Regions from separate parts of the Paenibacillus sp. PAMC21692 genome, predicted to be linked through region 1. Evidence: a T-box and tRNA genes for the amino acid it is inferred to sense, from the RefSeq annotation. Region 1 holds a T-box; the other regions hold tRNA genes.
The links. A T-box is a leader RNA that pairs with one kind of tRNA and senses whether it is charged. The one in region 1 lies ahead of leuS (leucine--tRNA ligase), so its partner is inferred to be a tRNA-Leu.

Region 1 (10,525 bases):
GTGCGCTTAGAGAATATGTAATCAATCCTCAGCATTAACGGGTTAGAATCAAGAATCGCTTATAAGAAACGGCGGAGCGGGATTAAAGTCCCGAACTCCGCCGTTTTTTTGCTCATATCAGGCATCAAGAACTCCGTCCGTTAGAACGGAGCTTTAAGCGTTATAGATGCAAGTGCTTCTTAATACCAGAATACCTTCGATATGATGACCAGAAGGATGAACAGAACAAGGATTGTACCTACCGACGAGTAGCCTCCATGCACACCAGACATTTTGTTGCCTCCTAAAAAAGGGATTACCGAAGAAGGACGAGTTTGTTCAAATAGAGGAGAGTATCGCATACTCCTCTATTTCTCGGAATGAAACTTGCCGCTCGCCAGAGGACGATGCAGCCATTTCATCTTGAGAGGTGGGAATCTCCAACATTCGGCTTACTGTATTGTATGAATTACCCCTAAAAAGGATTGGACGCCAGTCTAGTCGGTTCGAAAATGGGCTACAAGCGCGGAAACGCAATTATCTGCCTCGCCCTCCAGATTTGCCGGAGCGGCCGCCCGGGCCCCCAGGTGACTTTACTCCGCGCGATCCACCGCGTCCGCCTGTACCGCCGGATGGGCGGCCTACACCGCGTCTGGACGAATCCGTTCCTTGTCCGCTCCTGGCTGACAAAGCGGTATTGCGTTTGCCGCCGCGCTCTCCGCCAGCCTTGCCCCGTCCGCCGGCATTTCTGCCGCTGTCTTTGCGACCGCCGCGCTCATTGTTGCCGCCTCTGCCCGATACGCGCTTCTCATTGCTGTCTCGTCCTGCTTCCCAAGGGTTGGAGCTGAATTCGTCAGTCGAACCCGCAACAGCCGCCCGCCCGCTTCCCGAGCGACGGTCTTCGCCGCGTCCGGAGGTTCCTCTCCGCGCTTCCGCGTCACGTTCGCGCCCGCCGCCTGTGCCGCGCGTCTTGCCGGCTGCCGATCCGCGCCCGGAGCCTTGTTCGGCTCCGCGTCCGCGCCCGCCGCGTCCGCCCGAGTCGACGCCGCTTCCTCCATCACGTCCGCCGCGTACGCTGCGTCCTCCGCTGCGCTCGGAGGATTTGCGACCTGCCGCTTCGCCGCGTTCGCCGCCAGATCGAGCGCGGCTGCTCTCGGTCACAGAACCTTCGCGATCGATAGCCCTATGCTCAAGTCGCGCTTGAATGCCTTTTTCGATGAGGACCAGCTTGGAGCCGTCGTATGGGGTTGCCAACGTAATCGCCATACCCTTGTGGCCCGCGCGGCCCGTTCTTCCGATTCGGTGGATATAAATTTCGGAGTCTTGCGGCACATCGTAATTGTAGACATGCGTAACGCCCTCGACATCGAGACCTCGCGCCGCGACGTCGGTAGCGACCAGCATCTGCAGCTTCGCATCGCGGAACCGTTTCATCACTTGCTCACGCTTCGCCTGAGTCAGATCGCCATGCAGCTCGTCGCTTTCGAAGCCTGCATCCTGAAGCTCTTTGTTCAGCTTCTTGGCCCGCACCTTCGTTCTGCAGAAGATAACGGCGAGATAGGGGCGGTGCTGCTCGAGCAGATGGATCAGCGCTTGCTGCTTGCCGCGGTCCGTCGTCTCGATGACAAGCTGGCGTATGTTGTCGAGCGTCACGTTCGCGCTGCGAATCTGTACATCCTCCGGCGCGTTCATATATTCCGCCGCCAATTTGCGGATGGCATCCGGCATCGTGGCGGAAAACAGCATCGTCTGACGCGCCCGCGGCGTTTGCGTAATGATGCTTTCGACCTCCGGCAGGAAGCCCATGTGAAGCATCTGATCCGCTTCGTCTAGGACCAGCATGGACAGCTTGCCGAGATTAATCGTGCCGCGCGTCATATGGTCGATGAGACGGCCGGGCGTGGCGACGACGATATGGGGAGAGCGCTGCAGCTTGCGAATCTGGGCGTCGACGTCCTGGCCGCCATAAGCGGCAAGCACCCTTGCGCCGACGACAGGGGCAAGCTTTTTGATCTCTGCCGTAATCTGGATGGCCAGCTCGCGCGTCGGTGTCAGAATAAGAGCTTGTACCTGCTCCTTCTCAACGTTAACGCGCTGGAGCATTGGAAGAGCGAACGCCAATGTCTTGCCGGTGCCCGTCTGAGCCTGGGCAATAACGTCTTTATCCTGGAGCAGCATGGGGATCGTTTGACGCTGTACCGGCGTAGGAGCCGCAATTCCCTGTTCCTTCAATAATGCGGTAAGCTCCGGCGTAATGCCAAGAGAGCTGAATGTTGTGGACATATTCCATAATTCCTCATTTCATCTATTCGTATGATGCCTGTTATAGTCGAGTTCAAAAAGTTTGGTTCTCAGTACCGAGAAGATGGGAGGCAGCTAGAAACTGAGTATCGGAGCGTAGCAGAGCTACGTGAGAAACGGAAGGTTCGGCTGCATTCCATATTCGAAGTCGAACAAGCTTCAGGAATTACTTCGTAATGGGAAGCGGACTTTTTGAACAACCTTTAGCTAGTATAACAGTTCGGAGGGTCGAGTGCATCTTGTAACTTGCTATGATAAAATGAGGCGAAGATAAAGGAAGCGAGGAATACGCATCATGAATGGAACGATCCGGGCCAACGTCAAGCCGGGCCTTGAAGTCAATATCGTGCTAAAACAAGACCAGAGAACGGGCAAGCTGACGAAGGGCGTTGTCAAAGAGCTGCTAACGAATTCGCCGAACCATCCTCATGGCATCAAGGTCCGGTTGACGGACGGGCAGGTTGGCCGAGTGAAGGAAATATTGACGAATCCGTAATTTCAAATTTCAGATCGGGGAGGCGCGGCGGTTGGCGTTCGGCATTAAAAGAGACGAGATGAAGCAATGGAAGGCGGCCGTCGCACGAGGCGAAATCGCCTTCTTGACCCACTATTGGCTGGACCCCAAATTTCCATGGATGACAACGGTCACGAAGGTCGGCTGTTCCGACTTGGACAAGCTGTCCCGCTGGTGCGTGGAGAACGGTCTTCCGCCGCAGCATATCCATGCCCGCGACGACTATCCCCACTTCGACCTCATCGGAGGCAAACAGGTCGAGATCCTAACCAAAGAGAAATTATACGATCAGCTTGAACGGTTCCGGCTGACGGAGGGGGAGGCGAAGGAATGGAAGCGATAGCGGCGGAATACAAGCGGCTCGAGGAGATCAGCCTTAATGGCTGGCCGGCGCTCCAGACCGTGCTGCTTGGCGGCTGGCTGGTCCGCTTCGCGGACGGCTACACGAAACGGTCCAACTCCGTCAGCGCCATCTATGACGGTTTTCCGGAGGCGGACGAGAAAATCCGGATTTGCGAAGCGTTGTATCGCGCGAGAGGGTTGGCGCCGGTATTCAAGGTGACGCCTTTCGCGCATCCCGGGGATCTGGACGACAGGCTGCAGAGCAGAGGGTACGGGAAGATCGACCATACGCTGGTCAAGACGGCGCCCTTGGCCGGTATCGAGGCTCCTTCGCGCGAGGGCTTGACCTTGACCGAGGAGATAAACGAGGCATGGCTGGACGCCGTTACGGAGCTTCAAAACCTGACCCCGAGCCAACGGGAGACGACGCGCCGCATGTTCGCGAACCGTCCTCTGAGGCAAGGCTTCGCCATGCTGGAGGAGAACGGGAGGCCAGTCGCCTGCGGCCTAGCCGTCATAGAGGATGGCTGGGCGGGACTGTACGATATCGTGACGGCGCCAGAAGCAAGGGGACGAGGTTTCGGAGAAGCGATAACGCGGGCTTTATTCCGCTACGCGCATATGCTAGGGGCGAAGATGGGGTATTTGCTCGTCGTGCGGGACAATGCCGCGGCGAATGGGCTGTACGACAAACTCGGCTTCGAGACGGCGTACGAGTATTGGTACAGAGTCGGCACGAACGGTAAAGCTTGACACTGCCAAGGCGTACCTTATATAATTTGATTTAATTGATTTGCCTTATATGAGAGTTCAAACAGCGTTGAAGAGGAACAGTACTTGCGTAGCGGGGCCTAGAGAGCCGGCGGTTGGTGGAAGCCGGACCCATGCGCGCGGGGAAGCTCGCCTTGGAGCTGCGGGATCGTTAATCGCGAAGCCCGCCGTAATGTCCGCGTTAAGGACATCAAGTGAGCGAACGGCAAAGAATGCCTTCGCTAACTAGGGTGGTACCACGGGAGAATGACCTCTCGTCCCTAGCGTTAATCCGCTGGGGGCGGGAGGTTTTATTTAGTTTTCAGACCTGATTAGGAGGAAGTTACATGAGTCAAGAGCAGCAGCGCCATGGCTACAATCCATTGGAGATCGAGCCGAAGTGGCAGCAATATTGGGACGGCAACAAAACTTTTCACACGAAGGAAGACAGCGGCAAGCCGAAGTTCTACGCGCTGGATATGTTCCCTTACCCGTCCGGGGCGGGCTTGCACGTCGGCCATCCGGAAGGTTATACGGCGACGGATATCGTATCCCGCTACAAGCGGATGAAGGGCTACAACGTCCTGCATCCGATGGGCTGGGACGCGTTCGGCCTGCCGGCGGAGCAGCACGCGCTCGATACCGGGCAGCATCCAAGAGATATCACGTTCAAAAACATCGACAACTTCCGCCGCCAGATCAAATCGCTTGGTTTCTCTTACGACTGGGACCGCGAATTCAGCACGACGGATCCCGACTACTACAAATGGACGCAATGGATTTTCATCCAGTTGTATAACAAGGGACTGGCTTACGTGGCCGAAGTTCCGGTCAACTGGTGTCCGGCTCTCGGAACCGTGCTGGCGAACGAGGAAGTCATCGACGGCAAAAGCGAACGCGGGGGCCATCCCGTTATCCGCAAGCCGATGCGTCAGTGGATTCTGAGAATTACCGAATACGCGGAGCGACTGCTGGAGGATCTGGAGGAGCTCGACTGGTCGGAGAGCATCAAGGACATGCAGCGGAACTGGATCGGCAAGTCTACAGGCGCCGAAGTAACGTTCGACATCGAGGGGCACGACTCTGCGCTGGTTGTCTTTACGACGCGTCCCGACACGCTGTTCGGCGCGACGTATTGCGTGCTTGCGCCGGAGCACGAACTTGTCGCCGGGATTACGACAGACGAGCAGATGCAAGCGGTTAAGGCGTATCAGGAAGCTGCAGCCCGCAAGAGCGATCTGGAGCGTACCGACCTGGCGAAGGAGAAAACGGGCGTATTCACTGGCGCTTATGCGACTAATCCGGCAAACGGCGAGAAAACCCCGATCTGGATTGCCGATTACGTGCTTGCAGGCTACGGCACGGGAGCAATCATGGCTGTTCCGGGCCACGATACGCGCGACTGGGAATTCGCGAAGCAATTCGGCTTGCCGATCATCGAGGTTGTATCCGGCGGGGACGTGGAGAAAGAAGCGTATACGGGCGAGGGGCCGCACGTCAACTCCGACTTCCTGAACGGTTTGAATAACGAAGACGCTATTAGCACGATGATTAAACATTTGTCTGAGACCGGCAAAGGTCAGGGCAAAGTGACATACCGTTTGCGCGACTGGCTGTTCAGCCGCCAGCGTTACTGGGGCGAGCCTATTCCGATTCTCCATCTGGAAGACGGCACGATGAAGACGGTGCCGGTAGATCAATTGCCGCTGCTGCTGCCGGATGTCGACGCGATCAAACCGTCGGGCACAGGCGAATCGCCGCTGGCGAACGTGACGGACTGGGTGAACACCATCGATCCGGAGACGGGGATGAAGGCTCGCCGCGAGACGAACACGATGCCGCAATGGGCGGGCAGCTGCTGGTACTATCTGCGCTTTATCGATCCGAAAAACGACAAGGAAATCTGTTCGCCGGAGAAGCAGAAAGAATGGCTGCCGGTCGATCTGTACATCGGCGGAGCCGAGCATGCGGTGCTTCATTTGCTGTACGCGCGCTTCTGGCATAAGGTGCTGTACGACCTTGGAGTTGTTCATACGAAAGAGCCGTTCTACAAGCTGGTGAACCAAGGCATGATCCTGGGCACCAACAACGAGAAGATGTCCAAGTCGCGCGGCAACGTCATCAACCCCGACGATATCGTAGGCGAATTTGGAGCAGATACGCTGCGTATGTACGAAATGTTTATGGGTCCGCTGGAAGCGACGAAACCATGGAATACAAACGGCGTGGAGGGGACTTACCGCTTCCTGTCGCGCGTATGGCGCCTGTTCGTTAACGAAGACGGCAAGCTGAACGCGAAGCTGACGGATAACGACGAGACAAGCGACGCGTTCAAGCGGACATGGCATCGCTCCATCAAGAAGATCACGGAGGACTACGAGAATCTCCGCTTCAATACGGTAATCAGCCAATTGATGATCTTCGTCAACGAAGCTTACAAGACAGAATCGCTTCCGAAGGCGGCAATGGAGCAATTCCTGCAGATGTTGTCCCCGATCGCGCCGCATATCGCGGAAGAGCTGTGGGCGCTCATTGGCCGCAGCGAATCGATTACGTACGCGGCATGGCCGGAGCATGACGAAGCTTGGACAGTCGACCAAGAGGTTGAGATCGTCGTACAGGTTAACGGCAAAATTGCCGATCGCATCTTCATCGCGGCGGATATGAACGAAGCCGATATGGAGGCGCTGGCGAAGGGGCAAGACAAGGTTCAGGAGCTGATCGCCGGCAAGACGGTGCGCAAAGTAATCGCCGTCAAGGGCAAGCTGGTTAACATCGTGGCGAACTAACCGCGAACAAGGGTCGGAGTGAAGAATGATAATCCGGACTTAACTGTATAAGTGCGAGTTCAAAAAGTTCGGTTCTCAGTACCGAGAAGATTGGATGAAGCTAGGACCTGAGGAGCGGAGCGTAGTGGAAGCTACGTGAGCACCGGAAGGTTCGGCTGCATTCAATATTCGACGTCGAGTATGCTACTTGGATGACTTCGTAATGGGAAGCGGACTTTTTGAACAACCTCTATAACGCAAAGCCGAAGAGGTGAGCGGGCATTAGCTGAAGAACAGCTATTGTCCGTTCACCTCTTCGCCGTAGAACAGGGAGGATACTCGCACCAGATCTTCCTGGTACTTGTTATGAGTCGTTCGAATGACTTGATTAAAGATGCCGTCCGTTTCCCGTTGGAGCAGCTTGAGCGCCTGTGCCGTTATGCCGCCCGGCACGGCGACCCGCTGCTGGACGTCTTCCATCGTCAGGCCGCTTTCCGTCAACAAAAGTCCGGTGCCAAGCAGCATGTTGGCGGCTACCTGCTGCGCGGCGGAGCGGGGGATGCCCGTCTCTTCTACGGCCGCATCCACGAATTGCTGCAGGAGAAAAGCGATAAATGCGGGTCCGCAGCTCGACAGGTCCGAGACGATCCGCGTATATTGCTCATCGATGCGAAGCGGCTCGCTGATATGCGCGAATAGAGTCTCCAATCGTTTTCGGTCCTGTTCCTCCATTCGGCTTCCATAGATACAGAGCGATGCTCCGCTCCAGACGAGATTGGTTATGCTGGGGATGATTTTTGCTATTTTGCAGTCCAGCTCTCCTTCCAGATGAGAGACGAGGACGGGGCTTGTAATCGAGATAACGGTCTGATGCGGCAGCAGTACTGGCTTAATATCCTCCACGACATAAATGAACTCATGCGGCTTCACGCACAAAAAGACATAATCGGATCCACAAGCAGCATCGGCGTTAGTGTTGACGGCTCTCATGCCGGGATATCGTTCGGCCAGCGCTTTCGCTTTCGCGTAGGTGCGATTGCTGACGGTAATATCGTTCGGCGCCAAAGCGCCTGACGAAAGGAAAGATTCGATCAGCAAGCTGCCCATGGAGCCCGTACCGATAAATCCAACGTTCATGCTTAGCCCTCCTATACCGGCGATTCCAAATATCATGCTCTTACAATGTATTCAGAGAGACTTGTTTGTTATGTCAATAAGATAAATTGAATTCTAAATGCCGGTTGGATGATTTATTAAAAAAGGCGGAGGTGCAATCCCGATTGACTGGATTTTTGCGAAACGGAAGGACGATTTTCGTTGCGGCATGCTTGTTGGGAGCCGGCTTGCTGTCAGCGGCGGCACTGCTCGGCGAGTCTTCGCGAGCGGAAGAGAAGTGGATACCCATGAACGAAATGATGGAAGCGGCGCTCTCGGGAATGGGCGACGAGCATGGAGCGGGAGTGACCGCCGATACCGAAAAGAATCCGGCCGAACAAGGCAGCGCGGATGGCGATGCGGTATCGGGCGGTTCAGATGGAGTTGCAGGAGCTCCAGGAGCTGAAAAGAAAGGAAACGATAATAACGGAGATTCTGTTAGCGAAGCTGCAGGAGCAGCCGACACAGGCAATTCCTCTTCAAAGGAGTCTACGGGAGAAGCAAAGAGCGGCGAGAGCGGAGGAACCAATGCTGGTACGCTCGGACAATCGGCATTTGCATCCGATGGCAGACTCGATATTAACAGGGCGGATGCCGGGCAACTGGACGGGTTACAAGGGATTGGACCTTCCAAAGCTCAGGCGATCGTGGATGATCGGGAACAGAACGGTCCGTTCCGCAGTGTTGACGACTTGCTCCGCGTGAAAGGCATCGGCGAGAAACTTTTGGCTTCTATCAAAGAAAGCGTTGTCGCATTACCGTGAATATGAGAGAATGGATAGGATATCCTGCATTTACATGTCAACAAGGAGGAGTAAGGAATGTCTAAGGAAAACCAGCTTTCGCTAGACACGATTGCCGTACACGGGGGACAAGCCATTGATCCGACAACGATGTCCCGCGCCGTACCTATCTATCAAACAACTTCATACGGATTCCGGGATACCGACCATGCGGCGAACCTGTTCTCGTTGCAAGAATTTGGCAACATCTATACTCGAATCATGAACCCGACATCGGATGTATTCGAAAAGCGGGTGGCAGAGCTTGAGGGAGGAGCAGCCGCGCTTGCAGTTGCATCCGGTCAAGCCGCCATTACGTATTCGATTCTTAATATCGCAGGGGCGGGCGATGAAATCGTATCCGCGACCAGCTTGTACGGGGGTACATACAATTTGTTCTCCACGACGCTCCCCAAGCTGGGCGTGACGGTGAAGTTCGTCGACCCCTCGAATCCGGAAAATTTCAGAGCGGCAATTACGGAACGCACAAAAGCCGTATTCGTCGAAACCATCGGCAACCCCAAAGGCGACATTATCGATTTGGAGGCGGTAGCTGCCATCTCGCATGAGAACGGACTGCCGCTCATCGTGGACAATACGTTCCCGAGTCCATACCTGTGCCGTCCAATCGAATATGGAGCAGACATCGTCGTACACTCCGCGACCAAATTCATCGGTGGACACGGCACGTCGATCGGCGGCGTTATCGTAGACGGCGGCAAGTTCGACTGGAAGGGCAGCGGACGCTTCCCGGGTCTGACGGAACCTGATCCTAGCTACCATGGAGTAGTATACACGGATGCGGTTGGTCCTATCGCTTTCATTATCAAGGCACGCGTTCAGTTGCTCCGCGATATGGGCGCGGCTTTGTCGCCTTTCAACTCCTTCCTGCTGCTGCAAGGACTCGAGACGCTGCATTTGCGGATGGAACGTCACAGCTCCAACGCTCAGGCGGTTGCGGAATTCCTCGAAGGTCACGAAGCAATCGAATGGGTGAACTATCCGGGCTTGCCGAGCCATCCATCCTACGACCTGGCGCAGAAATATTTGCCTAACGGTCAAGGCGCTATTCTTACTTTCGGCATCAAGGGCGGTATTGATGCAGGCAAGAAGATCATCAACTCCGTCAAGCTGTTCTCGCATCTGGCGAATGTCGGCGACTCCAAGTCGCTTATTATCCACCCTGCCAGCACGACGCATCAACAGCTGTCGCCGGAGGAGCAAGCTGGAGCGGGCGTCGCTCCGGGCATGATCCGCCTGTCGATCGGTACGGAAGGCATCGCAGATATTCTCGCCGACCTGAAGCAAGCCATCGAGGCGAGTCAGGCTTAAAGATAGGCCTTTCACCAGAGAGGCAGCAAAAAAGGGCCGGCTCACGAATGTGAGCCGGTTTTTTTTTGAAGAAGCGCCAACCGATCTATCTTGAAATTTTCGCAAGTTTATGTTTTATTTTAAGTGCGTGATCAAAAAGATGGTTATCCGTACATTAGCGTATTATCAGGAAATATTCGTAATAAGGCGCTTTCCATGTCAACCTGAGAAAAGACTTGGCGGAATGCCCAGGATGCAGCAACGAAAGAGAAGGAGAGTAACGACATGAGTAATCCGGCTTCCTCCAAGGACGCGATCCGGAAGGATTGGGACACCTATTTCATGGATATAGCTTATATGGTTTCGACGAGGTCGCGTTGTCCAAGAAGGCATGTTGGCGCGGTTCTCGTACAAGGCAAGAAGTTGCTTGGCACGGCCTATAACGGTGCGCCGATGGGCGTGCACGACTGTCTCGAGGCCGGCTGTATGATTGCCGAAGAAATTGAAGTGAAAACGGTGGATGGAGTCGAGCAAGTCTTTCGGAAACAGAGATGTATCCGCACGATTCATGCCGAACAAAATCTGCTGCTGTTCACCGACCGGGCGAATCGGGAAGGCTCCAC
Region 2 (10,525 bases), 1.3 Mb from region 1:
CCAGTCGTTAAGCATGATCATTAAAGCGCCCCTGCGCGAACCACCTTGCTCAATCAGCCCCGTCGCATAACTGAAAAGGCCGCCCCAGGAGACGGATCCGCTGGAGGAGCCGTTGACTCCTGCCACGACGGCGCGGCGAGGTCTAAGCGACGAGAGATTCATCCCGACGCCGCCTCCGCGAGCCATAATCTCCGTCATGTCGCCCAGCGTCGTCATGATGCCGCCGCGGCTGTCCTTCGGCGACGGTACGACGTAACAGTTAAAAAGCGTAAGCTCGTCGCTGGCTCCCGCTCCCGCCATAATGCGTCCGCCCGGCACAAGCTTCCAGTCTTGCAGCGCATCGCGGAACCGTCCTTCCCACTCTACGCGTTTATCGGGGCGTTCCTCGGCAGAGGCGATAGACTCCGCAAGACGGTTCCACATGCCGGTTGGCGTAACTTCCAGAGGCAGCACAAGCTTGTCTGCGGTCGTCTTCACCGAGTCTCCTCCACGGAGTAGAACCGTAACTTCATTTCCTTGGCGAGCGGTGACTACCCCTACTTCCTTCGTCGGGAATTTAGGATCGTCCTTTACAAGCACGAGCACCGTATCGCCAGGTTTGCATAACTGACCGTTAGGATGTTTTTTGGCATACCGATCCAAAAATATTTTTTCGCTTAGACCTTCGAGCCGCATGGGTATTCTCTCCTTTGTTTTTGCATTCCGAGAATAAATTCACAATTACGGACACCGACAACATCTACATATAGTATACCCTTCATATTATACCACACTATATATGGTTATTCACTTCATTTTCCAGTCTGTCTTATGATTATGGTCCAACAAGGCAATACTAATGACAACTTCACCCTTTTTTAGAATGGAAGGAGCTTCCCATGACCGATCAACTTACGTCTCCGCACCAGCCGACCAGCACGGGATCGGCAAGCAGCGATACCGCCGTTACGCGTAGACTTCATCCTCTGGTCGATCTGCAATTCGACCGTTCCTGGTACGACGAGCTCCAAAATCGAATATCTCGAGGCGGTCCGTGGGATGACTGGACGTTATACCAGCTCGCTATGGAAGCCGAACATGCCAAGCGCGTTGAGAGTTTCGAAGAATTGCAATGCCTGCGCTCGCTGCCGGACTTCGAGCCTCTCCCCCACCAGATCGGCACGGCCGGCAAGGTGCTGCATGAAATGGGAGGCCGTGCCATTCTCGCAGATGAAGTGGGACTTGGCAAGACGATCGAAGCCGGGCTTGTGCTCAAGGAATATATGGTCCGCGGCCTAGTCAAGCGAGCGCTTATTCTCGTTCCCGCTTCTTTAGTATTGCAATGGGTGCGGGAACTCAACCAGAAATTCGGCATTTCGGCCGTCGCCCAGAAACGGGATCATACTTGGGGTTACGACGTCGTTGTCGCCTCCATCGACACCGCCAAGCGGGATCCCCATCGTGAGCTCGTGCTGGGCACCGACTATGATCTCATCATTATCGACGAAGCCCATAAGCTGAAGAACAAAAAAACGACGAACTATCAGTTCGCCAACCTGCTTCGCAAAAAATATTGCCTCTTGCTGACGGCAACGCCGATCCAGAACGATCTCGACGAGCTGTACAACCTTATTACGCTGCTCAAACCGGGACAGTTAGGCGGGCAAAGCGAATTCGCCGCCAATTTCGTCGTGGATAAACGGCTGCCGAAAAATGAAGATCAGCTGCAAGAGGCTCTGTCGAATGTCATGATTCGCAATCGGCGAGGCGACGGAGGCATTCACTTTACCAAGCGGTTCGTTAAAAACATCCCTCTCTCGCTGTCCCAAGATGAGAAGGCGCTATATGATGCCGTCACCGGATTTGTGAAGGAACGTTACGAAGAAAGCGAAGGCGATATGACCAGCATGCTGTCGCTCGTTACTTTGCAGCGCGAAGTATGCAGCAGCCGCGATGCCGTCTTTCTGACGCTGGTCAATCTGTTCAAGAAAACGTCGGAGGATTCTCCGCTCCGGGCCAAAATCTGGGGGCTCGTCGAAAAGATCAAAGGCATTAAAGCCAATACGAAAGCAGAGAAAGCGATGGAGCTTGTAAAGGAGATGAACGAAAAAGTCATCATCTTTACGGAGTATCGGGCGACGCAGGAATATCTGCTGCAATTTTTCCGCGCAAACGATATGATCGCCGTCCCCTATCGCGGCGGCATGAACCGTGGCAAAAAAGATTGGATGATGGACCTCTTCCGCGGCAGAGCTCAGGTTATGATCGCAACGGAAGCCGGCGGTGAAGGCATCAATCTGCAATTCTGCCACAACATGATCAACTTCGACTTGCCATGGAACCCCATGCGCGTAGAGCAGCGGATCGGACGCGTGCATCGACTCGGCCAGACCGAAGATGTGAAGATCTACAATCTGTGCACGCTCGGCACAATCGAAGAGCATATCGTAGGTTTGCTGCACGAAAAGATCAACTTGTTCGAGCTCGTGATCGGCGAACTGGACCATATACTGGAGAGGCTCGACGGAGGCGAATCGATCGAGAAGCGGCTGGCGAAGGCGCTGCTAGAAGCCGGAAACGAGCAGGAGCTGAAACGTCAGCTCGACGAGCTCGGCAGCTCCATATCCGAGCTGCGCGAAGGGGCGAAGTCCGAAGTCGGACTTGCTAAGAGTCCCGACTTGCTGGTGAAGCTGGACCGACTGGGGCAAACTGTGGAGGTGAAGCCGTGAACGAGAAACAAATCCATAAATTCGTTGGCCGATTTCTGGAAGCAACGGGCTGCTCCATCCTGGAGAAGTCGAATGCCCATTATATGGTCAAGCTGTCTCCGGAAGCCGATCGGGAGCTGACGAATCGTCCCTATTACTGGAGCTTTGTTGACCGTGTAGGCGCGGAGCCGGAGACGATGACGTTTCTGTTTGTCACCGACAAGACTAGATACGAGACGATGCTGGAAGCGCCAACTCCATCACCCGGCCCCTCCGCCGGCGAAAGCCTTGCGCCAGCGGCGGATGCCGCCCTCGCCCGATCGTTCGGCTTCGTCCACACGACCCTTGCTGCGCCAGCCCGCGTTCCTCGCGACGATCTCTATTTCGGCTCGCGCCGGCTGGATCAACTGTTTGGTGCTACTCGAAATAAAGGCAGCTATGTGTTCCTGTTTCAGGAACCTGACAAGCGCGGCGGCAATCCGTACAGCTCGACGCCTTATACGGCATGGCTCGGCATTAATATGCGAGTGGAGCTGACTTGCGATCGCAAGCGGGAGGAAATCCACAGCTTCGGCGTGTCGCTTGTGACCGGGCATATTATTGAAAACTTTCACGACCGTCTTCAGCATAAAAAACTTACGCCAAGACTCCCTGCCAATATTCATCTAGCCCGAAACGGCCTATCCTACAACCGTGCGCTGACGTTAATTGAGCAGGCGTTGGAGCGTAAGCTCAAGGGATACGACTACACTTGGGCGGAAGGGGCTGCTGCAAGGCTGCAAGAGGAGCTTTCCCGCATTCAGGCTTATTACGAGCCGTTGCTGGAGCATGCCCTCCCCGAGAACAAGTCAGCCATTCAGGAACAATACATGCAGCGGCAAGCCGAAATCAAGTGGCAATACGAGCCGCGCGTGACGGCTTCCGCCATTAACTGCGGCATTTTCCATCTGGAAGGCATAGATTGATGACATTGTGACGGGAATCGTTTCATTGCGGCAAAAGAATTGGTTCCCAGGCAGCTATTGGGCGACAGGTTGCAACAGTCTTCTTGGGGCTTGTCCGCTACAATGAATCCAGAGAGGTGATTACAATGCGAACAAGCTGGAAGATCGCAACGGCCGCGACCGTTCTCGCGGTTATGTTAAGCATGTCGGGCGGGACGGACGCAAGAATTTATGCAACCGGACAAGCCATGACGACGCTGGACAAGGAACAAGACGTTACATTGAAAGAACAAGCACGGTTATGGGCCGAACAGCTCGCGAATTCTCCGGATGGAGCTTTTGCGGAATGGAAGGGAGCTTGGGTAAGCGCGACAGCGCTCGGACCCGGTACGCATAGCTGGCTCGTAATGATGAAACGAGGTCAAAATGTTGTCGGATATATGATTGTTTATGCCAAGGATGGCGGAGGTTATGTACTGGGCGAATACGGCATCGGGGAATACCCGCCCTTTAGCTCGGCAATATTAAAATCCGCTTTAACCAGACTAGGTCTGAGCGAGACGTCCATGAAAGCGACTCGACTCTATATTCATCCCTTGCTGGCTGCTTGGCAAATATCGGGCGGCATTGCCGGTAATGGATCAATAACCGAAAATCATTATACAGATGCTTATTCGGGCGAACAATTGCCGATTGACGCCGGACAGTGGGCCACTGCCGCTGCTCAAGCCGCCAACGCAAACAAGCATGGGGTTAAAAACGCCCATGCTTCGATCTCATCTGCTGGAGCCATGGCTTCTTTCGATCCTTATGGCCGATTGCCATGGCTCACCCAAAGTCCTTATTCGATTGGTGCCGATCCCCTCTCGATTTTATCCGGCGCCTTGCAAGACAATAGTGAGCTTAGGTACGTCAGCAAGTCCTTCCAGGGAAAGATGACGTATGTGTGGTCCGTCACGGGATATACGGAGTGGTCGGGCGGAGAGCTTTTTATCTCGCTCGACAGCGAAGAGAATGCTCCGGTCCGACGATATATTCCTGCTTCCTTGCTGCAACCATTAGGATCCTTTTACCTTTGACGTCCTGAACGGCCTCGCCACCACATCATCAGACTCATGCCGCCGAATCCGAACCATCGCGTCAGCCAAGGCTCTTTTGCAGCTTTGGCTGACGTTTTTGCTTGCTTGCGCGTCTCCGACGGCGTCTCCATATACGTAATGAATTGCTCCGTCATATACTTCACAAGATCGCTTCCGCCCTTCATCTTCGCCACCTCCAGCTTCTTATAGTGCGAGTTGTTACTATCATTATTCCCGCTTTAGGTCGGTCATAATCATGTATGAGATTACCTCCGAACAGCCACGCTAACGTCAAATAAATCATTCTGATCCGGTCGCAGGAGGTTGACGTTGATCATGATTCGAACTTTGCTGACACTGCTTGTTTTATTTATGTTTTTGGTTCATCCCGTTGCGGCGGCCGCCTCATTCCCTTCCCAGTCCAGCGATCGCTGGGCATTGCCAACGACTACCGTCATTATTGACGTTGGGCATGGCGGAATCGACGGCGGAGCATCGCATGGCGACCTGCTGGAAAAAAACATTAATCTAGCCATCGCGAGCAAGCTTTATTTGTTATTGCGAAGCCGAGGCATTGCCGCCGTCATGAACCGGACAGGCGATTATGCGCTCAGCGACGATAATCGCTGGCACCGTACCGGTTCCCGGCATAGGCGCGACCTTTCGCAGCGCCGAGGATTAACAGAAGAGATCGGCAGCGAGCTAATGGTCAGCCTTCATGTAAACTCGGCACGCAACAGCAGGAAACGAGGTCCTCTTGTCCTGTTTCAGAACACGGGCGAAAGCGCCTTGCTCGCCTTCTGCCTGCAGGAAGTTCTTAATCGACAACAAAATACATCCCAGCTCCCGCGTGAGGGAAAACCATTTTATTTGCTGCGGAGAGTGGAGCAGCCTTCGGTCATTGTGGAGATGGGCTTTATCAGCAATGATCAGGATCGGAGCATGTTGACCGATTCACGCAAGCAACTAGAGATTGCCGAGGCGATCGCTTCAGGGATTGGGCACTACCAATGGGTCGCCAATTGAAGCACCTATAAGCTCCGACAGCTTCAAGATCTTTGCTTCCGCCTGCAAGCCCGGAATGGATTGTTGCAGCACAGCTGCCGTCTTGAGACCCGGGGAACCGACATGGCCGATCGTAATGGTACGATTATGGGTCTCCATATGCTTGCGAATAACGTTAACTTGCCTGGATATGTGCTCAGCCGTATACACATCGTCGAGAAACACATTGTTCTCGAGTACGGGCAAACCAATCTCCTGGGCCAGCTTGGAAACGACGGAGCGGTAGTTCGTCTTGCTGTCCAGAAAGAACAGTCCGCGCTCTTTGCATACGGTTAACACAATGCGCATGATACGTTCGTCTGCCGTTATTTTGGAGCCCATATGATTGTTCATGCCGACGGCATGCGGCACATCCACAATTGCAGCTTCTACTCTCTCCCGCACTTCGGCATCGCTAAGATCGGCTGTAATGGCGCCGGGGCCCAACCAGTTCTTTTTGCCATATTTCGGCTCCATAGGCATATGAATCAGCACATCATGTCCGAGCTTGTAAGCTGCTTCGGCATCCTTCTTTGTCGTAGACAAAAATGGCATGACGGCAGCGGTGATTTTTACCGGCAGCTTCAGCATCTCCTCCGTACCAGCCATCCCGTTGCCGAAGTCGTCGATAACGATCGAGACCGTTTTTTCGGCTCTATCGGATGGCTGAAGCGATTCCGACGGTTGGTCGACTGCGGCTGCAAGCGTTGAGGGGTGCAAAGCAGCCGTTATAGCAAGAGTCATGGAGAGCACGGCTGCAGCCCGTTTCCATCTGGGCAGCATCCTATTCGTATGCAGCACTTGCGGCGATTGACTAGTTTTTTTTCTATTCATTGTTCCGCTACCCCCTAGGGTCTATTTTCTTTTTCCATCATCGATTCCTTCATTTACCTTTCCACGATTTATAAGGATTTATGTACCATGCCATTGCGCCGAGAAAATGATGGAATTAGCTGAAAATTTAAACTTTAGCATTGGCGTTGACTTCCACTTGGAAGCCATGCTATTATAAATCTCGTTACTTTAGACATGCGGTCGTGGCGGAATTGGCAGACGCGCTAGATTCAGGTTCTAGTGGTGTAACAACCGTGGAGGTTCGAGTCCTCTCGACCGCATCAACAAAAAGTCCAAGCTCAAGAGCTTGGACTTTTTATGTTTTTACCGGCACTAATTAGGATGTTTCTCCTCGATGATCGCTCCACGAATGCCGAGGCGTCCAACCTAACGTTTTCTTGGCCAATGCATTGCTGACGATCGCTTTTTATTCGTTTTTCTCCACTCGGAAACGAAGCACGGTACGAAGCTTGTCCGCCTGAGTTTTCCTCGGGTCGGATATGTATATTTCCTTATGAACCTTCGAGATTCGCTTTAACCCGTGCTCATCGCAGTACCGCTCCATTTTCGCGAAACTTTGCGCTTCATCGTCATATGAGCCGTGGTGCATCATCTGAAGACATAATCCTTCCTCCTGCTCGCCGAACATAACCTTGTCCAGCAAGACATGAGGCTTCTTCGCTTTTACGGTTTTCAGCACGTCCATCGCCAGCGGTTCCGTAACGAAATCCGGCTGTCTGATCATGATCGTATACAGAAGTTTATCTTTGTCCAGTACCTCTAATCCTCGTGCCTCTACCGCGAGATCCCATACTCCCTCCAAAGGGAAAATCGTATATTCGTAATACCCTTCCGGCGCCTCGCCTTTTTTGGGCAGCATCTTTACCCCATACGACAACGAGTACAAGACTCCGACGGCTTCCCGAAATTGTTCGTAATTGGGATTGCCCTCTCCGCTGATCATAAAATACCTGAAGACAGGAACCTCGATAATGGCCGGCTCCTCCTTCGGCAGATACAAAGCTTTGTCGTTCTTTTTCCATTCGTATTTCGCGGTCACCGGCATTCAACTCCGAATAGTTTTTCTCTCCATTTTAGAACATTTGTTCCTGTTTTGTCAAAAAAAATTAACTCATCGTTACTTCGAAGTTCAGCCAAGCACTGACGGTATGCCTGGGCGGAAAAACGATAGCTTGACCGGCTTCCGCCGCTTCGGCAAGCGTCAGCTTCGGAATCACGTTAAACATCTCCAGACCGATATTGTATTCGCAGCCGTAAAATGGAGCGCCGCTCGCAGGCTGGAAGTTTTGCCAATACCATAAATACGGCCAGGTATTACCGTCCCACGAGACGTTTAAACAAATCCCATCCTCCGGTCTTCGCAGCTTGTAACGATAATCCGGCGCCTCTATATACAATAAATCTCGCTCTGTACCCGGAGCAGCCATTTGCGATAAATCAATGCTTTGTCCATCCTGCTTAGCGTACGGCCAGCTCCAGCTTTCCCCGCTTACCGGATTGCAAACAACGGCGCCTTCTGACAACTCGACCTTGGTTGCCTCAGTAAGGAACGGCTTGCCATAGGCCAGATGATGTCCCCAATTAGCCTGCAATTCGACCGTTGGCGATTCATTCGTTATTTTTTCATTGATTCTAAAAATGGCTTCTCGGGATTTCAAGCAAATTTCTTTTTCAATGAGAAAAGGCATCGAACGCAAGCGGTTAGTCAGCTTTATGCTCACTTCCGCCTCATTGTCGCACAATATCTCGTAATCCCAGGGAGTTACCGCAGATTCTCCGCGATGGATCACCGTATCGCTCTGCTCATGCGTGTAACTGACCTCCGGAAACATTTCCTGCCACCCTCCCGTATAGGTCGTCTGATAATCGGGAAACAGAGCATGAGCGGGCTGGATCCCCATTCTGGTTACCCAAATCAAATCCATATCGCTCGGTTTATGTAAAAAACGGATAGGTTCGCTGCCCTTGTCCAGCAGGATATGAATGAGCAAATGCTCATTCTCCACAATGAGCGAACGATAACCTTTGTACATTAAATCATCGGTAATCCTGCAGCCATAGTTGCGAAAGCTTCTGTACAGATTTGTTCCGTGCATATGCCAAATCCCCTCTCTTGATCCATTTGCATAATTGGCGAATTCTAATTTACTTATTGATTAAGTTTATTGTATAATGGAGTCGATTGAATGTAAACCATAACATCCATGTTGAAATGAGGTGAACTGTTCCCATGTCGATAAAGCAAGCAAAGCAGCCACCTGACCGGCTAACGTTAGATAAAGACCGCCGCCTCGGCGAAATCATTACCCAAATGGCCGGGGAAGGAAAAATAATGTTGGCTTATTCCGGCGGCGTCGACAGTACCTACTTGCTTATTCGCGCGCATCGGCTGGTCGGAGAAAAAGTTGTCGCAGCCATCGCCGCATCGGAAACCTTCCCGACCCGCGAATATAATGCCGCCATTATGATTGCCCGGCGTTACGGCATCGCGGTGCACGAAACATCGGTTTCCGAGTTCGCTAACCCGCAATTCGTCGCTAACCAACCCGATCGATGCTATCATTGCAAAACCGGACTTTATTCCCATCTAAACGAGGCGGCGCAACAACTGAACTGTTTATTTATTTGGGACGGATCCAATATCGATGACTTGGGCGATTACCGGCCTGGCCTTAAAGCCAAGCAAGAGCAAGGACTGCGCAGTCCTTTGCAGGAAGTCGGCTTATCCAAGCTGGAAATTCGGCAATTATCCTACGCGATGGGGATTCCGACCTGGAACAAACCGTCCTTTGCCTGTCTGTCGTCGCGTATTCCTTACGGTACTGAAATCGACAGAAAGAAAATCGATCAGCTGGATGAAGCGGAAACCTATCTGCTCTCTCTCGGCTTCTATCAGGTCAGAGTCAGACACCATGGAGAAATCGCCCGTATTGAAATCGACCCCGATGAGATGGAATTAATGTTTAAATACAACGCCGAAGTTGATCGCCGCCTGCGGCAGCTCGGTTTTAACTATGTGACGCTCGACTTGCAAGGATATCGAACAGGCAGCATGAATGAACGGCTTGGAGCTGCCCTGCGCGTTAACGAGGCAGGTGCATGATGAACCATTTGGAACAGTTACTGCAATCCGTGCAAGCAGGAGAAACGGATATCGCAACCGCGGCCAGGCAGATCGGCATGATCGCCGGCGGCATGCCCGAAGGTCAAATCGCGGAACTTGATTTCGCCCGGATCGATCTGGACCGGGAAAGACGCACCGGTTTTCCCGAGGTCATCTATGGCGAAAGCAAAAGCGCCGAGCAGATCAGCGCCATTGCGAAAAAACTTGCCGACAATCATCTCCCTGTTCTAGCCACCAGGGTATCCGCGGACAAAGCGTCTTATATCCAGCAACATATACCTGGCGCAATCTATCATAATGCCGCACGAGTGCTTACTATCGGAAGCATGCAGCCCGAAGTGGCGCAAGATCGTCCAACGATAGCTGTCGTATGTGCCGGAACTTCCGACCTGCCGATTGCCGAAGAGAGCGCTTTGACCATTGAATTCGCTGGACTCCCTGTCAATCGTATCTATGACGTGGGCGTTGCCGGATTGCATCGGTTGCTCGTCAAATTGCCGGACATTCGCCAATCGGCCGTTATCATCGTTATAGCCGGCATGGAGGGCGCTCTGCCTGGTGTATTGAGCTCGCTTGTATCCAAACCGGTCATTGCCGTTCCTTCCAGCGTTGGATACGGAGCAGGTCTCGGCGGTATCACCCCGCTGCTGGCTATGCTCAGCTCCTGCTCCCCTGGACTGACGGTCACCAACATCGATAATGGATTCGGCGCAGCTTGTGCCGCCATACGCATCTTCAAGTTGCTTCCTATGACGGAAAGGAGCCCTTCATGCTAAAAACCGTATATTTGGA
Region 3 (10,525 bases), 1.3 Mb from region 1:
GTGCTGGAGCAGTCCCTTCGCGAGGCCGAACTCGAAGCTGCCCGACTATCGGAGCTGCAGCAGTCTTGGCTGGAGCGCAGAGGACGCGTCAAGCAGGCGATGGAGCACTTGACCAGCGCGGAAAAGCGCGGCGAGCTGCTGTCGAAGCGCTCCATGGCTGTCTCTGCTCTGGAGGCGGATTCCAGCCGCTACGCCGTATTGTCCGTTAGCCGAGCGCTCATTCGAGCGACGCGCAAGAAGTTCGAGGAGGAACGGCAGCCTTCCGTGCTCCGCCATGCTTCGGCCTATATGCGGCTTTTGTCGGAGGGGAGGTATGTGCGCGTTCTTGCCGGCGGTCCCGAGGCGGGCATAGGCATAGAGCGGAAGGACGGCATCGCCAAGGACAGCGGCCTGCTTAGCAGGGGAACGGCGGAGCAGCTGTATTTGTCGATGAGGCTTGCGCTTGCCCGGGAAGCGACGGGACCCGTCAAGCTGCCCATGCTGCTCGACGATCTGTTCGTCAATTTCGATCGCGCGAGATTGCATGCTGCCTCCGCGCTGATGAACGAAATCGCTTCGGAACGTCAGATCATCTTGTTTACCTGCCACGAGCATGTGCGGGATGCACTGCTTGCCGGCTGCAGAGATGCCGTGACCGTCGATATGACTCCGCAGCTAGCGACGACATTCCTTTCAGTCAGGAATTCCGGAACGTTACCCGACGGCGGATCATAAGAATGAGCCAGCCGAGACTGATAAGACCGAAGAGCGGATACAGCGTGGAGAGCAGCGGCCCGAACCCGATCTGACTGGCCAAATAACAAACCAGCAGCACCGCGACCGTCAGCCATTCTCTTGACAAGTTCGTGCGCTCCTTAAGCTGCAAGGTCAGGCCGTAGATGTTGGCGATAAGCGTCGTGAAAATTTCCGCAAAAATCAGGAACATGTAGATAAACTGAATGTACTGTCCCAGCTGTCTGGCGATGCCGCCCATGGGAATGGCAAATTGCTGGATGCCCGGCATATGCACGGAGAGAGCAATATGACCGGCGAGCAGCATAAAGCCGATGCCGATGCCGCCCAGCCACGACCCCATGACGATCGTTTGGCGATCGCGAATTTCCGCGCCTAGCGGAACGAGAACGGCTTGGGCAAGCGATAGATTGAAGGCGGTATACAGAAAAGGGGACGCCAGGGCGGCCCATGGGGAGTAGTCGGTGGACAACGTCAGAAATTTGGCGGAGCCCGGCGTGTGGAATGTGTGGATCATAACGAAAACAGTGAAAAGAAGCATGGTCGGAACGACGATGGCATTGACGGCAAGAATGGACTTCATTCCTTTGCGCAGCAGCAGAAAGCTGCCCGCCATCGTGATCAACAGTCCGGCCTGATACGCTATATTCCAATGCTCATAGAAGATGGTGCCTGCCCCGGCCAGCATGACTGCGGTCACGCCGAGCAAGATGACAAGCATAAAGAGGCTGATCAGCCGCCCGTATTTGTCGCCGAACAGCGCTTTGTTAAGATCTTCGTAGGAATTGGCGCGAATTTCGCTGGCGATAATCATCATTTTGGTGCCGAGCCAGATAAACAGAACAGTTGCGAACGCGATTGTGATCGTACCCCAATAACCGAATCTTGTGAAAAACTGCAAAATTTCCTGTCCCGTCGCAAAACCCGCCCCAACGATCGTACCCATATAAGTTGACGCAATTTGCAGCACCTTGCTTGTCCTCTTCTGCACCGGCGACCCTCCGATCCAACAGCATTCTCTTAACAGGGTATGTCCGATGAAGAGGCTAAATGACTGCCTGATGGGATTTTCCTCCAAATTACGTTCCGGACAACAAAAAAAGCCGATCGCTTAACTTGCAGCGATCAGCTTCATGGATACAATTTCATTTCTGCCGGGGTCAATATCCAGCTTCAGTCTTGCTTTTTTTGCTTCGTATGTCAGGTGATATTCGGACTGCACTTCCGGCTGGCCCAGCTTTTTGATCGCTTGCTCGGGTTTGTCGCCGATCTTAAGTCCGTTCAATCCGGAAGCAGCGTCCAATCCGAACACCTCGACGAAATGGACGGCTCCTTTGCCGCTGAAACCGACAGAAACGCCTTCATATTCGTGGACATGAATTTGGCTGCTCTCTTCCTCCAGCAAGTAGCTGTCGAGCTCCTTGCCCAGCAGCGTTGTTACGGCCGAGACGCCGTCGCCAATTGCGATGCCATGCAGCGCAGGAACACTTTTGTTCCATTTGGTCTCATCTTGCTGGCCCGAGCCCGGATCACCCGTTCCGCCGCCCTTTTTGGCGGAAGAGGTCTCGGCGGACGAACCGTCGTCCGTACCTGCGAGACTGCCGCTCGGAGCGTCGCTGCCGACCGTTTTCGGATCAGCGTCTTCCAGGTAGGACTTCTGAGGGCCATCCGATGTAACTTCCTCCGCTATCACAACGTTGTCGTCGTTGCCGTTCTGCTGGTCCGGCTTAGCGGATTGGCAGCCTGCAAGGAGCAGCATAAAAGCCGTCGCGCAAATCATGAGCTCCTTGCGCCAAGGCTTGTCCATCGTATTCCTTCTCTTCATGTTTCCTACCACCGCCGTTCGTTAATGTCTATCTATTGTAACGTATTACAGGACTGGAAGGTTGCTGTTTTCTACAAAAAAAGGTTTGTAAATGATTCATGTATGACGCCGCCAACTCCAAGCCGGGCTTCTATTTGACAAGATGTTAGGTTGCGCGACGCGCCAATCCTATGGTACGTTATCGAAAAGGGAAAAAAAGCGGAGGTAATGGATGATGGAGAAGCTTAAGACACGCATATTGCAAGAATCGTCGGTAGTGTCGAGCGACGTGCTGCGGATGGACGCGATCATTAATCATATGGTAGACCCGGAGCTTACGATGGAGATGGGCCGCGAATTCGCAGCGCGGTTTGCAGAGCAGTCGATTACGAAGGTCGTTACGGTGGAGTCATCCGGCATTCCGGCCGCTTTTACAACGGCGTACGTCCTTGGCGTGCCGCTCGTGTTCGCCAGGCGCAAGAAGACGCTCATCGCGGATCCGGACGCTTATTGCGAGCGGGTCCCATCGTTCACCAAGGGAATGGTTACCGATATTATGGTATCCAAGCAGTTTCTAACGAGCGACGATCGGGTATTATTTATCGATGATATTATCGCTAATGGCGATGCGGCCAGAGGGTTGATCAAAATAATCGAACGTTCCGGAGCGGCCTTGGTCGGCATGGGAGTCGTAGTCGAGAAATCCTTCCAGGCCGGCGGCCGCACGCTTCGCGAAAGCGGCATTCGCGTAGAATCGCTCGTGCGTATTGCTTCGCTGGAGGGCGGAGAGATTACTTTTGAGTAAGATGTTCCAGCATGTTCGCTCTTTCCCAGCAGAATGATATGGCTTATAATAAACGTAAGTGATCGAGGGGAGGCACACTATCATGGAAAATCTATCTGCCGAGTTTATGAACGTGAAGTTAAATGACGCCAAGATCCATTTCGAGAGAGCGCTAGATTGCAAGCATACCGAATTCGATGATCTATATCCTTATATGATTGAGCATCCGCAATTTTTTTGGTACAAACGTTACGTCGCATGGTCCGAGCTATTGACGATCGTCAAGCTGTGCGACGAGTTGTCCATCGAGTGGAAGGACCAATTTACCGAGAAGCAAGCGGAGTATATCGGCAAGAGAGTCATGTCCTCCCGCGTGCTGGACGAATGGTACGAGACCAACGATTCCAAGGAGCATGTAGGCTAACAGCCAGGTTAAACTCATAAATGCACCATGGATGGAGTAGACCTCAATGATTTGCGCAAGCTGTCATTGGGGTCTTCGTCCGATTAACGAGCGATAGAATGCCGTCAAGCGGGAACTATACATAGGAGGTGTAGAGCAGCGATGATCTCGGAGGAACAACTGGATGCGTTTCGGCATTCGGGAGAGACAGTCAGAATTGTGCGGGACGATCTGGAGAGCAATGATGTGTCGGGCATTGTCGTCGCCTGGGATGACGTCTCCGTCATGATCCGCAAACCAAGCAGAAGAGTGGTCAAGCTGAGCAGAGGTTATCTGTACCAGCCTGCATCCGAGGAGCGAAGATCTCCGCTGGAATAATAGAAAATCACCACAAACTATGAGGAGTGATTCCATGAATTGTCCAGTATGCGATGATGTGCGAATGAAGGAAGTGCAGAAGGAGGATGTGCTCATCGACGTCTGTCCGGCTTGCAAAGGCGTATGGCTGGATCGCGGTGAGCTGGAGAAGCTGCTACAGGGCGTCCGCGAGGTGCGTGACGATTACGAACGGATGGAGCAAGAAATCCAGAACACGGGTTTTGGCGGCGTTCAGGCTCCGCCAAATGTAGATCAGGGTCAAGCCGGCTCGTTCGGCAACAGTCCTGGCGGACAAGCCGGTTATAGCGGCGCGCCTGCTCCTGGCGCAGGCGGGACGAGTCCGGGCTACGGGTCGGCTCCGGGTTACGATGGGACGGGGCGAGGCGGCTACCAGCCGCCGCCTTCGCAAGGCGGCAATCCCGGTTATCAGCAGCCTCATTCGCAAGGCGGCAATCCAGGCTACCAACAGCCTCCGGGCCAATACGGCCAGCCTGGTTACGGTCAGCCGGGCTATGGCTCTGCTCCTGGACAGGGTTATGGATACGGACAAGGGAACAGCAAGTACGGCTACGATAAGTACGGTCGTCCGTACAAGAAGAAAAAAACGATGCTGGACGTATTCGGCGATTTGTTCGACTAATTGAGCTGAAGCAGCACAGGGGCAGATTAGAGGGTAATCCTCAAGTTTGTATGCCATTTTCCGAAATCAAAAAACCTCTTCTATCCGTGTAAGCGGGTATAAGAGGTTTTTTTGGCGGTTGCCGGCCGAGCAGGAATGGCTGCAACTTTTGGTGCTGCACCCGAAAAAATCGGGTTACTTTGACACAAAAAAAGTTCGAAAATTGCTCCAAGAGCCAATTCGCGAACTTGTTGATATAGAGGTTGGTGCGGTCGAGAGGACTCGAACCTCCACGGCTGTTACACCACTAGAACCTGAATCTAGCGCGTCTGCCAATTCCGCCACGACCGCATATGTTGAATGCGCCAACAGAAGATAATATATCACATGACCCGATATAAGGTCAAGTTTTTGTTTCATTATTCCCCCAATCTTTCCTCGACCTAAAAAAAACACAAGCTCCGCAAAGCCATTCCATTGTCCGATGAACGTCATCTCCGTAGGATTAAGGTATGCCGGTGAACCAACAAATCAGCTTGCAACTTTACTATCGAAACGGAGGGCTCAACTTGCCGCATATTTCAATCCGCATGTACGAAGGGCGTACGGACGATCAAAAGGAAGAGATCGTCCAAGTGTTCACGAAGGAGCTGTCGCGCATCATCGAGAGAGAACCAGCATTTATAACGATCGAGTTTAACGAAATCCCGATCGACGACAATGCGCCTGCCAATCTGAGAATCAAGAGGTGAGAAAGGATGGCCAGTAAGCTGGAACCAAGAGGAGCGGGAGCAGCGCCATCCCCTCGTATAAGATCGGGCGGAGGCCAAGTGCTTCTGGGCTATATGTGGAAGTACAAAGCGTTGTATTTCATATCATTGCCGGGTTTGTTTTATTTCCTGTTATTCAAGTACGTACCGCTCATGGGCTCCGTTATAGCCTTCCAGGACTTCAATCTGTTTAGCGGCATAACGGGCAGCAAGTGGGTGGGGCTCAAGCACTTCGAGCGGATGTTCTCGCATTACGACTTCCTCAACATTTTAAAGAATACGCTGCTGTTGGGCATCTACGACATTCTGTTCGCGTTCACCGCGCCGATCATCCTCGCGCTGCTGCTGAACGAGGTAAGGCTCATGCTTTACAAAAAAATCATCCAAACGATTATGTACGCGCCGCATTTCTTGTCCTGGGTAATTGTAAGCGGTATCTTCGTCGGCATCCTGTCGCCGGAATCCGGTGTTCTAAATGTTATGATAGGCTGGTTCGGCATCGATCCCATCTACTTCCTTGGAGACGACTCCTACATTCGGAGCGTACTCGTAGGCTCGGGATTATGGCGAGATGTCGGCTGGGGTACGATCATCTATCTGGCGGCGCTCGCGGGCATCAATCCCGATCTGTACGAAGCGGCGGAGATTGATGGCGCCGGACGCTGGAAGCAGACGCTCAGCATTACGATCCCGGCACTGCTGCCGGTCATTACGATTCTGTTCCTGCTCAAGATCGGCGACTTCCTGGATTACGGCTTCGAGCGTGTGTTCGTCTTCCAGAATCCGCTTAACATCCGCAATAGCGAAATATTGGACACGTATATTTACAAAGCCGGCCTCAAGCAGCTGCAATTCAGCTACGCAACGGCGATTGGCGTGTTTAAATCCGTAGTCGGCCTGTTCCTGCTGCTCATCGCGAACACGCTCAGCAAGAAAGCGACCGGAGAATCACTGTACTAACGAAGGGGTGACCACGAGGTGAGACACGCAAGCGTAAGCAGGAAGATATTCCTGATCGCCAATTACTTGTTTCTGACGATGCTCGGCTTGACGATGTTCCTGCCGTTTATGAACGTCATCGCGCAATCGCTCAGCAGCGGAGGAGCAATTGACCGCGGCGAGGTCATGTTCTGGCCTGTCGAATTTACGACGCATTATTACAAATATGTTTTCGAGGATGTGTCCATCTGGCGAGCTTTCGCCATCTCCGTTTATATTACGGTAGTGGGTACGACCATTAACCTGGCGGCAACATCCACGCTGGCATATCCGCTCTCGCGGCAGGAATACGTTGGACGCCGTCTGCTTCTCATTCTGATTCTGTTGACCATGATCTTTAGCGCGCCGCTTATTCCGCAGTTCATCCTGATGCGCGAGCTTCATTTGACGAATACGTTATGGGCGCTTATGCTGCCGACGGCGATCAGCGCGTTCAACCTGTTCGTGCTTCGTTCCTTTTTCGCGCAGCTGCCGACGGAAATTATCGATGCAGCGCGAATCGACGGATGCGGCGAGACCAGAACGCTGTGGAGCATCGTGCTGCCGCTGTCCAAACCCGCTTTGGCGACGGTCGGCATCTTCTATTCGGTGACGAACTGGAACAAGTATATGGATGCGCTGTATTATATTAATGACCGGAGCTTGTACCCGCTTCAGGTAAAGCTGCGTGAGCTGCTCATTACGGACGATCTTGCCGATACCGGCAATCTGGCGTTCGAAGTGACGTCGCAATCCGTGCAAGGCGTGCAGATGGCCGTCATTCTGGTTGCTACGCTGCCCATTATTATGCTTTATCCGTTCCTGCAAAGGTTTTTTATCAGCGGCATGCTGATCGGTTCGATAAAGTCCTAAAAAAACGACAAGCCGACACAAAGACAGTCCATTGTGACGCCCGAAGCGAACCCAATATACTGGTAATGAGTTTGGAAGCGCTTTAGCGCAAAACCAACAACTTTAAGAAAAGAGGGGTAAACAATGACCAAATTCATGACTCGCGCCGGTATCCTGCTGACGACATTCGCCATGCTGGTCGCATGCTCCGGCAACAACGGAGGGAGCTCCAACACGGGCACAAGCACGGAAAAGCCGTCCTCCACGAACGCCGGCGCGGAAAAGCCCAAGGAGCCCGTTAAATTTTCGATTTCCATGAGAACGCTAAACGTAGCGTATGTCGAAAAACATCCCAACATCAACGATGACAAGTACGTTAAAAAGCTGGAGGAGATGACGAATGCCGATCTGGACATCCGCCTCATCCCGCATAACGAATATCAAGACAAGATGGTCCAGATGTTCGCGACAAACGATATTCCGGACGTCGTGCAAGGCAGCGGCGGCATCAGCGGCCCGGAGCTGGCCGGCGCGGTAGAGAACGGCGTGTTCCTTCCGCTTAACGATCTGCTTAAAGAGCATGGCCAGGATCTGCTGAACTTTATTCCGCAAGAAGCATGGGACCGGATGACGGATTCCAAGTCAGGCAATATTTACGGCATTCCCGAAGTACTTTCGAACCCGTCCCGCCGCGCAACCTGGATCCGAACAGACCTGCTCAAGAAAGTCGGCAAAGAAATTCCGACCACGGTCGAAGAGACGCTCGATGTGCTTCGCGCCTTTAAGGCTGCCGGCGTCGAGCAGCCGTTCGCAGGACGTCAGAACTTCAAGTACGCTGATACATTTTTCGGCTCTTACGACGTATTCGGTTATTTGAACCAATTCAAGCTATTCCCGGACGGACAAGTAAAACCAAGCTTCTTCGATACCGAGAACATGAAAAAAGCGATCGAGACCTACAAAACGATGTACGACGAAGGTCTCATCAGCAAGGAATTCGCTACGATTGAAAGCACCGACTTCCGCAGCAACGTCACAAGCGGCAAAGCCGGCATGTGGTCGATGAATGCCAACGAACTGCCGATCTGGGGCGCTCAGCTCAAGAACAACGTGCCCGATGCAGAGGTTGCTCTTATCCCGTCTCCCGTAGGAACGGATGGCAAAGGCGGATATGCCCACTACAACCCGGTCACTCGTTCGTTCTACATCAACGCGGCGGCCAAAGACAAAGCGGCGGACATCGTGAAGTTTTTCAACTGGATGGTAAGCGAGCAAGCGGAGCTGTTCTTCAGCTTCGGCATCGAAGGCGATGACTACAAAGTAGAAGGCGGAGAGCCCAAGTTCGAAGTGCCGACGGATACGGAAGGCACCGACAAGCTCCGGTATTTAAACGGTTGGCTGTGGATGATTCAGGATACAACGTATAATAAACGCGTATCCTCGCTCTCCGAATCCGGCAAACAAATGATCGACGCTTTCGACAACATGTTGTCCAAGGAAGGGCGCAGCGCCATCGAGTTCGACCCGCGTCTGGAAGCGCTCGTTCAAAACCCGGATCTAAATCCGAAATCCGACGAAATGCCGCCGCTCATCCTGGAACAAGTTCTTCGCATCGTCTACGGCAAGGACAGCATCGACTCCTACGACAAAGTGCTGGAGGAGTATCTATCCAAAGGCGGAGCGGATATTATCAAAGAAGCGACGGAGCGTTACAATAACAAAGAGAACGCGTTCGAATAGGAGGAAGGGGTAACCCGCTACCGCCAGCCAGAAGGCTCTCCAGCCCGGCACCGTGCCGAGCTGGAGGGCGTCTTGCCATCCTCCGCCCGTTCGCGAAAGCATACTAAGCAGAGAAGAGGGGATGTTCCATGTATCGTATCCTGGTTGTGGACGACGAGCCCATGATTCGCAAAGGATTGGAGAAGCTTATCTCCCAGACCGCCCGAGCAGAGGTTATCGTGGAAACGGCGGAGAACGGAGCCGACGCGCTCGATCGAATCCAGGCGAACAGACCGGATTTTGTCTTTACCGATATACGGATGCCCCGAATGGACGGGTTGGAGCTGTGCAAGCATATACGCGAAAATGACAGTTCAATCGACGTAGTCGTCGTCTCGGGCTACAGCGACTTCGAATACGCGCAGAAATGCGTCTCGTACGGCGTGAAGGAATATATTTTGAAGCCGGTTACGCGCCACGGCGTGGCTGAGACGATCGGCAAGCTTATTGCCGGGATGGCCGCCAAACGCTCCGTCGGCTTTATCCCGATGGCGGAGCAGGAAGCATGGATTGAACAGTTGGAGGAAGCGGTATGGCATCTGGACGAGCCGGCCCGATCGGTCGCCGCAGGGCGCATAAGGCAATATTGCGAGGAGCAGTCCATCTCGGCCGTTCAACTGCGCGACATGCTGTATGAAGTCATGCTCAAGCTGGTCAAAAACCTGAACAAACGCGATGTGTACAACTTCCCGGAGCCGACTGGGCCGGATGAAGCGGAGCCCGGACTGGATTCCAGCTTCCGCTGGATGGGGGCAGAGCTGGACGATGTGATGAAGCTGATTCGCGGCAAGCGCCGCGGCAACGTGAAGGATCCCGTCGAGGAAGTGAAACAATACATTGAGCAGAATTTGTCCAAGGAGCTGACGCTGGAGGACGTAGCGGATCGTCTGGGCCTCAATCCATCCTACTTCAGCCAGTTGTTTAAGCAGATGACCGACGAGACATTTGTACAATACCGGATCAAGCGAAGGATGGAACGGGCCAAGAAGCTGCTGGCGCTGCCTCATTACAAGATTACGGACATCTCGCACGAGGTCGGATATGCGGATCACCCCCATTTTACAAAGACGTTTAAGAGGATGACGGGTTGCACGCCATCCGAATACCGCGACATGCTGGGGATCGACTGATGCGCAAAAGTTTATCGAAGCAGCTGTTTTTTTATTTTTTTGTGCTTATTCTGTTCTCCATGTCCATGGTGGGCATCTTCTCGTACGTGGAATCGTCCAGGGCGATCGACGAGCAGGTGGAGAAATATTTGACGACGGTCATTAACAGCGCGTCCATGCAGACGGACAATCAGCTGCAGACGTTCGAGCGCGTGACGGATTCCATTTTGTCGCAGCAGCAAGTGAAGAAGTTTCTGGATATGACGCCAGGGGACAGCTACGCGTATTACGAGTTCACGAACGAGATTCGAAAAGAT

Region 2: it encodes a tRNA-Leu, which carries the amino acid that the T-box ahead of leuS (leucine--tRNA ligase) is inferred to sense. The anticodon was not compared.
Region 3: it encodes a tRNA-Leu, which carries the amino acid that the T-box ahead of leuS (leucine--tRNA ligase) is inferred to sense. The anticodon was not compared.

What each region holds. Positions count from the first base shown of each region.
Region 1 is NZ_CP060293.1:5,731,298-5,741,822, reverse strand. It holds gene H7F31_RS23530 (Cof-type HAD-IIB family hydrolase) at 1-38, shown strand, start outside; gene H7F31_RS23525 (sporulation protein YjcZ) at 180-272, opposite strand; gene H7F31_RS23520 (DEAD/DEAH box helicase) at 517-2,262, opposite strand; gene H7F31_RS23515 (YwbE family protein) at 2,576-2,776, shown strand; gene H7F31_RS23510 (hypothetical protein) at 2,808-3,137, shown strand; gene H7F31_RS23505 (GNAT family N-acetyltransferase) at 3,125-3,889, shown strand; T-box leader at 3,948-4,172, shown strand; gene leuS (leucine--tRNA ligase) at 4,234-6,675, shown strand; gene comER (late competence protein ComER) at 6,952-7,791, opposite strand; gene H7F31_RS23490 (ComEA family DNA-binding protein) at 7,935-8,573, shown strand; gene H7F31_RS23485 (homocysteine synthase) at 8,631-9,923, shown strand; gene H7F31_RS23480 (deoxycytidylate deaminase) at 10,188-10,525, shown strand, end outside.
Region 2 is NZ_CP060293.1:4,431,125-4,441,649, reverse strand. It holds gene H7F31_RS17425 (adenosylcobalamin-dependent ribonucleoside-diphosphate reductase) at 1-675, opposite strand, end outside; gene H7F31_RS17420 (DEAD/DEAH box helicase) at 879-2,708, shown strand; gene H7F31_RS17415 (YqhG family protein) at 2,705-3,652, shown strand; gene H7F31_RS17410 (hypothetical protein) at 3,778-4,710, shown strand; gene H7F31_RS17405 (YqzE family protein) at 4,701-4,895, opposite strand; gene H7F31_RS17400 (N-acetylmuramoyl-L-alanine amidase family protein) at 5,047-5,736, shown strand; gene H7F31_RS17395 (divergent polysaccharide deacetylase family protein) at 5,701-6,588, opposite strand; tRNA gene H7F31_RS17390 (tRNA-Leu) at 6,786-6,869, shown strand; gene H7F31_RS17385 (GyrI-like domain-containing protein) at 7,016-7,648, opposite strand; gene H7F31_RS17380 (aldose epimerase family protein) at 7,716-8,705, opposite strand; gene larE (ATP-dependent sacrificial sulfur transferase LarE) at 8,840-9,712, shown strand; gene larB (nickel pincer cofactor biosynthesis protein LarB) at 9,709-10,509, shown strand; gene H7F31_RS17365 (nickel pincer cofactor biosynthesis protein LarC) at 10,503-10,525, shown strand, end outside.
Region 3 is NZ_CP060293.1:4,381,592-4,392,116, forward strand. It holds gene H7F31_RS17175 (AAA family ATPase) at 1-714, shown strand, start outside; gene H7F31_RS17180 (YkvI family membrane protein) at 677-1,723, opposite strand; gene H7F31_RS17185 (hypothetical protein) at 1,844-2,557, opposite strand; gene H7F31_RS17190 (xanthine phosphoribosyltransferase) at 2,772-3,341, shown strand; gene H7F31_RS17195 (hypothetical protein) at 3,424-3,744, shown strand; gene H7F31_RS17200 (hypothetical protein) at 3,886-4,101, shown strand; partial or broken gene H7F31_RS17205 (zf-TFIIB domain-containing protein) at 4,136-4,306, shown strand; tRNA gene H7F31_RS17210 (tRNA-Leu) at 4,985-5,071, opposite strand; gene H7F31_RS17215 (tautomerase family protein) at 5,290-5,472, shown strand; gene H7F31_RS17220 (ABC transporter permease) at 5,479-6,450, shown strand; gene H7F31_RS17225 (carbohydrate ABC transporter permease) at 6,529-7,341, shown strand; gene H7F31_RS17230 (extracellular solute-binding protein) at 7,465-9,060, shown strand; gene H7F31_RS17235 (response regulator transcription factor) at 9,189-10,229, shown strand; gene H7F31_RS17240 (sensor histidine kinase) at 10,229-10,525, shown strand, end outside.